2 regions of the Paenibacillus sp. FSL R7-0198 genome follow, and region 1 is predicted to be linked to the other one. Evidence: riboswitches for the same ligand, from Rfam matches in the RefSeq annotation. Region 1 holds a riboswitch; the other holds the start of a gene.
What was found. A riboswitch is a leader RNA that binds a small molecule or an ion and turns the genes downstream of it on or off. The one in region 1 is predicted to bind glycine.
Positions count from the first base shown of each region.

Region 2: another riboswitch for glycine. It lies ahead of gcvT (glycine cleavage system aminomethyltransferase GcvT); the one in region 1 lies ahead of sdaAB (L-serine ammonia-lyase, iron-sulfur-dependent subunit beta).

Region 1 covers NZ_JBBOCB010000001.1:4,203,958-4,208,178, forward strand. The annotation lists gene MKY87_RS18335 (phosphotransferase enzyme family protein) at 1-856, shown strand, start outside; glycine riboswitch at 1,212-1,336, shown strand; glycine riboswitch at 1,341-1,476, shown strand; gene sdaAB (L-serine ammonia-lyase, iron-sulfur-dependent subunit beta) at 1,589-2,278, shown strand; gene sdaAA (L-serine ammonia-lyase, iron-sulfur-dependent, subunit alpha) at 2,268-3,206, shown strand; gene MKY87_RS18350 (YhgE/Pip domain-containing protein) at 3,471-4,221, shown strand, end outside.
Region 2 covers NZ_JBBOCB010000001.1:2,040,819-2,045,039, forward strand. The annotation lists gene gcvH (glycine cleavage system protein GcvH) at 362-754, opposite strand; glycine riboswitch at 1,100-1,222, shown strand; glycine riboswitch at 1,226-1,326, shown strand; gene gcvT (glycine cleavage system aminomethyltransferase GcvT) at 1,543-2,679, shown strand; gene gcvPA (aminomethyl-transferring glycine dehydrogenase subunit GcvPA) at 2,676-4,031, shown strand; gene gcvPB (aminomethyl-transferring glycine dehydrogenase subunit GcvPB) at 4,169-4,221, shown strand, end outside.

The DNA.
Region 1 (4,221 bases):
TATCCATCAAGCCGCATATGCAAGTATGACAGGCATTCAGCATACGCTTCCTGCGCTGGAGGCAGAGATGAACCTGCTTCATGAGTTAAATGCAACGACGGCATTGCGCGTGCAGCATCCGGTACGGAATGTATCGGGAGACTGGGTCACGGTATGGAAAAGTGAAGCGGGTAAAGAAATCTGCTGTACAGTACTGGAGTGGATTGAGGGAAGGGACATCCAGCAGGGAGAACGCCTGACAACAGAGCAGATCTATGATCTGGGGGCACAACTGCAGATGCTTCATCAATATGGGCGTGAGCAGAATCAGACAGATCGAACAAAGGTGCGGCCGGCATATGGCAACATCCATGAGAACTTGGTCATGCTAGGGCAGCTGGAGGAAGGCGTCCGACTTGGGATTTTTACAACGGAAGACTTCGATCTGCTTCGTGAGACGTTTGAGAACATTAATGAACAGTTAGAAACATACCCGCAGCACGCAGGGACATGGGGGATCATTCATGGGGATATTACTCGCAACAATCTGCTGATAACGGATCAGGGGATATCCATGATTGATTTTTGTCTACACGGTTATGGTTATTATCTTTTTGATGCCGGAGGGGCAGCACTTATGTTTAATCGGGAGGAACGTGACATATTCTTATCCGGTTATACCCAACAGATCGCGCCACTGACGGATCGTGATATCCGATTAATGGAAGGGTTCATGTTGATCTTTACACTGGGTTATTATGCCTTTCAGATGGCGAATGAGTCGAGGCACGAATGGATGAAAGATCGCATGCCGAAGCTATGCAGCAAGTATTGCAGACCTTATGTACAGAACAAGAGTATCTTCTACGAATTGTGAATTATAATCCAGATGTGCAGACTCGGATGGGTTAGTGAGCAGTGTGGATCAAAGATTATGGTTGCCTGAATACCCGAACGGTTTCATGGACAATATCATAAATAATAGTAAGCACATCATTGATTGAAGTAGAACGAAATGAGCTGTTTAAAAGATCTTTTTAACGTATTAATGTAATGAAAGCTGACAAAATATTCTGGTTTTCATCGGTTCAATCGAAAATGAAGGAAATACATCCAAAGAAATCGTCAAGTTTGTTGACACTGATCTTCCGGTCGATTAATCTTAATGAAGAAGAAATTAATGACTTCCATGACTGTTCTGACATAAGCTCAGAATGGTTCCATATAGCGGATGATAACGAGCGGGAGAGATCTGGATTAGCCGAGCAAAATGGCTAGTGCTCAGGCACCGAAGGAGCAAGCTGCTGCGCACCCGGCGCAGTGGTTAATCTCTCAGGTAAATGTACCATCGTTGGACGCAACTCTGGAGAGTGCGCGAACTGCGCCACCCAAGGGGTATATGATCAGTCAGACCGGTGAACTTGTCTGTAATCGCAGGCAATGCACCTTGTCGTGAGACACTGCTGATCGTGAAACTCTCAGGTATCGAGGACAGAGAGAGGGCCTGAGGCCTTCTTCTGTCCTTTTTTGATGTCATCATTCAGTAAATAAGGAACAATATGGATTAGATTCTGGATGTAAATGACGAATACAATTGGAGGGTTATAAAGTGCGATTTAAAGATGTTTTCTCAATTATTGGTCCGTCCATGACAGGGCCTTCAAGTTCACATACAGCTGGAGCGGCAAGGCTGGGAAGAATCGCTCGTCAGTGGCTGGGATGTACGCCAGAACGTGCCCGGCTGACGTTATACGGTTCATTCGCTGACACCTATCAGGGGCACGGAACAGATCTGGCACTGATCGGCGGTCTTTTGGACTATGTCACAGACGATCCACGTATCCCGGATGCAGAGCAATACGCAGAGGAAGCAGGCATGGAGGTTGAGTTTTATACAAGTGGCCTGCCTGCTCCTCATCCGAATACGGTCAAAATTGAGTTGTGGCATGGAGAACGTGCCTGCTCCTTAATCGGTGCATCCATTGGTGGTGGCAGTGTATCGGTGCATGCGATGAATGATTTTCGTGTTCAGATTAGTGGTGAGTTTCCAACACTCGTTCTGCGACATGCAGACAAGGCAGGGGTGCTTGCATCGGTAACGTCCACGATCAGTTCATCCGGGGTTAACATCGGCTATATGCAGGTGGACCGGAAAGCCCGTGATGGCGAAGCACTTACCGCGATGGAAATGGATGGTGTGCCTAATCCTGATATGCTCAAGCGTCTAAGGGAGCTGGACCATGTGTTAGACATTCGTGTCATTGATTTGAAGAGAGGAGTTGATTCGGATGCGATTTAAACATTTACACGAACTGAATACGATCTGTACAGCGGAATCCAAAACCATTGCTCAGCTGATGATCGAGGAGCAGGTTCAGGAGACCAATACACCGGAAGCGGATGTTGTGAAGCAGATGTCTGAATATTATCAGGTGATGAAGGAAGCGGTACGCAAAGGGTTAACGGAAGATACAACATCACGCAGTGGGTTAACCGGTGGGGACGGGAAAAAAATGGCCGAGTACATTCGCAAGGGTGAGACTTGTTCAGGAGATGCTTCCGCACTTGCCATGGCGTATGCCCTGTGTGTATCTGAAGTGAATGCCTCCATGGGTCGGATCGTGGCAACACCAACAGCTGGTTCCTGTGGCATTATCCCGGGTGTGTTTATCAGTTCACAAGAGCGGTTTGGCTGGACGGACGAACATTTGGTGAACGGGTTGTTCTGTGCGGGAGCGATTGGTTATGTTATTGCCAACAATTCATTTATCTCCGGTGCCGAAGGTGGCTGCCAGGCGGAAGTGGGTTCAGCTATCGGCATGGCTGCGGGTGCCATGGTTGAACTGCGTGGAGGTACACCGGAACAGGTAGTTCATGCCGTTGGTTTGGCGTTAAAAAATACACTGGGCCTGATCTGCGATCCGGTTGCAGGCCTCGTTGAAATTCCTTGCATCGTCCGTAATGGACTGGGTGCGGTTACGGCGCTGGCTGCGGCTGACATGGCCCTGGCCGGAGTGCGTAGCGCCATTCCGTCAGACGAAGTCATCGACGTCATGCTGGAAGTAGGCAGCGCGATGCCGAGCCGCCATCGGGAGACAGCCCAGGGCGGGTTGGCCCAGACACCAACCGGCCGCAAAATGATGCAGAAGTTGGCTAAACCAAAGGCAAAGCGTGCAGAGCCTGAGCAGGAGTCTCCTGCTGAAAATGACGTAGAACCTAAGGCATAAATAGGATTGATATGAATTAAATCTAACACTAACTCGTGATACCATGAGCCTTGATTATTAGAGGTGAAGAAGAGTTCCTTACATGATACGAAAAGCCGATACATACCTTCCTGGTGAAGAGATGTATCGGCTTTTTTTTGTCTTTTTCCAACGAAGAAAAACAAAAAACATTGACGACATATATATCGTATTGATATATTAACTATTGTCATATATCAATACGATATATATGAGAGCGAAACAAAATTAAAGGAGATGGATAGAATGAAAGGAATTTTCCAGACGAGTCTACTGTTTTTGAAAAACGGAGCCACCATTGTAGGTTTAATTACGGCCGTGCTGTTCCAGGTTTTTTTTAACATCATCTGGCTTAGTGGATATGATCAGGTTAATGAGAGAATGACTGAGCTAGCTGTCACCATCGTGAATGAAGATGGGGTAGCGGCTGAACCGGTAGCCGAGTCTTTGGCGGCAGGTCTTAATTTCGAGATCAAACCATCTGAATCGATGCAAGAAGCACGACAGATGTTAACGGATCGGGATGTGTACATGATTATTGAGATTCCATCAGGTTTCATGCAGCAGGCAGAAGACTTGTCGAAGCCGATTGCAGTTAAGTATGTGATGAACGAATCAAACGTGGCTACCGTGAAAAGTGTGATGCAGAACGTAGCCGCACAAGTTACAGCGACGTTGAACCGTGAAGTACAAGAGAATGGCATTCGCGGAGTGCTGAATCAGTCCGGTATGACTGCTGATCAGTCCGATGCGCTTGCGGTAGGGTTGTCTTCACGCGTGGAGGCAGAGGTGGAGCGACTGAATCCTGTTGATAATTTTGCTTTCTCCATGGTACCGATGTTGATTGTAACGGCTACGTTTACCGGAGCGATGTTGCTTGGCATGAATCTGCAAAAAGTGTCTGGTGAACTGAGTGGAAGGGCAGGGAAATGGGAGCGTTTCTGGGCCCGCAACATCGTTAATCTTGGTGCTGCATTTATTGTTTCGCTCGTTGGAT
Region 2 (4,221 bases), 2.2 Mb from region 1:
TGCTGTAATCCTAAGCGAGAATGCTCTCCTGTTCAATGAAATGAAAGCGTACTTTCGTCATGAACAATGATGACAACATTAGGTTATGTAATCGTTTTAATTGATGCATAATGGCTGAACCCATTGGTACACAAGGCTTTTCTTGCCTATGACTTTTATCATTTCCAAAATCAATTTCTAACCTATAGCTTGGTCTAATCAGGCGATTCACATCCACAATCTGCTTCAATCCGCATTGGAAACCATTCTCGGAAAGCACAAAAAACCTGTGCAAGCCTCAGGCTCACACAGGTCGAAACAATATGAAGCAGATCTCATTTTGTTTATAAAATGTATGTTAATAAGTACAAGTTCGTTGATACTATTCTTCCGTATGTTTACGATACGCGTCTGCATTCATCAATGTAGACAATGCTGCTGTCAGATCTCCCTCAACACGGATTTCAATCATCCAGCCTTCCTCGTATGGAGAGCTGTTGACAAGTTCAGGGGAGTCCTGCAACGAATCATTCACTGCAATAATTGAACCAGTGACGGGAGAAAACAAGTCCGAAACCGTTTTGACCGATTCGATCGTTCCAATGCTGTCCTCTGCTTTTACATTGGTTTCAAGGTCAGGCAATTCCACAAACACAATGTCACCCAGCTGATGCTGCGCGAACTCGGTAATGCCAATACGTACAGTATCCTCCCCTACGGTTTGCACCCATTCGTGCTCTTCACTGTACAGGAAATCACTTTTCAATTCGCTCATCGATATCCGCCTCGCTTTTCATTAAATGAGTGCATGCGTTCTTTGACCTTAACCTTTTTCCCAGAACATAGCGTATGATATTTTTGATTCAAATGTCAAGATACCTCACAATTTATTTATTGATCACCTCTAAATCCTGTAACCCGATTACACTCTTTCTTCATATACTGGTGAATATTAGAATAGTAAGCGCAGTCTTTTTAAATACACGAACAATAACATTTAAGATAAATTAAATATTCGGTTTTTTAGTTATGATATATGACATCGTTCTTGACATCGGTAGTGGATTCACGTTTTAATGAGAGGAGTAAATGTGTTTATTGGACTATGTTATACCCGCGGATGAATGTAAAGGGAGAGATTACCCGTGACACCCGATTCGGGATGTACATGAGGTAACGCCGAAGGAGTAAACCACCGATAAGCGGGGGTGAATCTCTCAGGCAAAAGGACTTTTACGGGACGCAACTCTGGAGAGCATCTATTCGCCCTGAGCGGGCGTTATGATCACCCAAGGGGAAACCTGCTGCACAAGGCAGCGGGGTAACTCTCAGGTACAAGGGACAGAGCCTTAGAATACAGCGTGCTACTTGGCATGCCGATTCTTTGGCCTGTCCTTTTCCTTTTTCCCAAAAAACGAAAAACAGGATGTAGAACGGCGCTGTCATAGCTGCCTTACCATACTTATCTACGAAAAATCTCTGCTGAAAAATGTAAAAATACCCTGGTTCATTGATCCACGATTGTATATCCGGCCGGTTGACGGCCCATGACGAGGTGATTTGATGTCCGATTTGCTTAGAACACCACTCTTCCCACTGTATCAGCAATACGAAGGCGTACGGTGCATTGATTTTGGAGGCTGGGAGCTTCCAGTGCAATTTAGCGGAATCCAGAAAGAACATGAAGCGGTGCGTGAGCGTGCTGGACTGTTTGATGTATCCCATATGGGCGAATTCACAGTACAGGGTGAGCAGGCTGAAGTTTTTTTGCAACAAATGACGACCAATGATGTGACCACGCTGATTCCCGGTCAAGCCCAGTACACCCTGATGTGTTACCCAGATGGCGGTGTGGTGGATGATCTGCTCGTGTATAAGCTGGAAGATCAGCATTACATGCTCGTTGTTAACGCCTCTAACATCGACAAGGATTGGGCGTGGCTGCAAGAGCACCTGATCCCTGGCGTAAGCATGACCAACGATTCGGAGCAGACGGCGCTGCTCGCCTTGCAAGGTCCACTGGCTGTAGACATTATCGGGAAAGTTACAGATACGGATATATCCTCGATTGAGCCTTTCCGTTTTGTACAGCAGGCAGAGGTATGCGGCGTTAAATTACTGTTGTCCCGTACAGGTTATACCGGTGAGGACGGCTTTGAACTATATGTACCTGCAGATCAGGCCGCTGTGGTCTGGAATGGATTAATGCAAGCCGGAGAAGGTCACGGACTCGTACCAACCGGACTTGGTGCCCGGGATACACTGCGCTTTGAAGCAAGGCTCCCCCTGTATGGACAGGAATTGTCGGCAACCATCTCTCCGCTCGAAGCTGGCGTAGGCATGTTTGTGAAGCTGAATGCCGGACCTTTTATCGGATACGAAGCCTTGTTACAGCAAAAAAATGACGGGCCTGCCCGCAAATTGGTCGGCATCGAAGTGCTGGAGCGTGGTATTCCCCGCCCCCACTATCCGATTTACGCCGAAGGCGTACAGATTGGTGAAGTAACAACAGGCACGCAATCACCTACATTGAAGCGTAATCTGGGGCTTGCTCTCATCGACAGTAAATACGCTGCGCTGGGAACCCCGCTTGAGATTGAGATCCGCGGCAAGAAACTAAAAGCCGAGGTTGTGAAGACCCCTTTTCATAAACGGACACGTACGTCAAAGACACCTACTCAAGGAGCTGATCAAGCATGAGCAAGCACCGTTACATTCCCATGACCGAGCAAGATCAGAGCGCCATGCTCGCAACCATCGGTGTGGATACGCTGGAGGAACTGTTTCAGGACATTCCGCAGGAGATTCGTTATCAGGGCGAGCTGCCCGTATCCTCCAAACTTGATGAATATGCGCTGACACGTCACATGTCCAAACAAGCTGGTGCCAACGCCAATTTCGAAACACACGCCAGCTTCCTCGGCGCAGGCATATACGATCATCATGTTCCTTCCGTTATCAATCATGTCATTTCCCGTTCCGAGTTCTACACCGCCTACACACCTTATCAGCCTGAGATCAGCCAAGGTGAACTACAGGCCATTTTCGAATTTCAATCCTACATCTGTGAATTAACCGGTATGGCTGTAGCCAATGCCAGTATGTATGACGGCGCAACTGCCTTTGCAGAAGCAGGTAATCTGGCCGCAGCGGCAACTCGTCGCAAACAGCTCATCGTATCCCGTACCGTTCATCCGGAAGCCCGTCAGGTATTGCAGGCATATGCGCACGGATTAAGTCTGGAGATTGTCGAGATTGGTTATAAGGATGGAGTAACTGACTGGGATGCTCTGCAAGCCGCCATATCGGACGATACCGCTGCTGTCATGATCCAGAGTCCGAACTTCTTTGGTGCTGTGGAAAATGTGAAGCAGGCTGCCGACCTCGTGCATGCGCACAAGGGCCTGCTCGTTGTAAGTGCCAACCCGCTATCGCTGGGTCTGCTGGAAGCCCCAGGCAAGCTGGGTGCTGACATCGTTGTAGGTGATGCGCAGCCCCTCGGCATCGCCGCTTCACTCGGCGGCCCGACATGCGGATATTTCGCCGTATCCCAGCCTCATATGCGCCGAATTCCTGGCCGAATTGTAGGCCAGACCACCGATCGCAACGGCAAGCGTGGTTTTGTACTCACACTGCAAGCACGTGAACAGCACATCCGCCGCGAAAAGGCGACATCCAACATCTGTTCCAACCAGGCTTTGCTTGCACTCAGCGCATCTGTGTACATGTCCATCATGGGTAAACAGGGCATGATCGATGTCGCGGATCTGAATTTGCAAAAGAGTCATTACACCCTGAATACATTAACTGCAATTCCTGGAGTTGGCCTTACTTTTAATGCACCAACATTTAATGAGTTTGTGATTAAACTTCCTGAAGGAACAGACTTGGATACTCTTCAGTTGAAACTGCTGGATGCAGGCTTTATTGGTGGCTACGAACTCGGACGTGATTATCCGGAGCTTGCCGGACATATGCTGATTGCTGTTACGGAACGGCGCACTAAGGAAGAGATTGACGAATTCGCACGAGCATTGGAGGGATCACTGTGACTCAGGAAACGACGACGACAACGACAACATCGGTACAAGGACAATCGGTAACAGGTACCTCTTTCTCCACTTCGGCTCAATCTGAGACAGATACAACATTCAGTGCACAGACCTTATCTCCTGCTCCGGAACAATCATTGATTTTTGAACTCAGCAGCCCTGGACGTGTCGCTTATTCCTTGCCAGAATG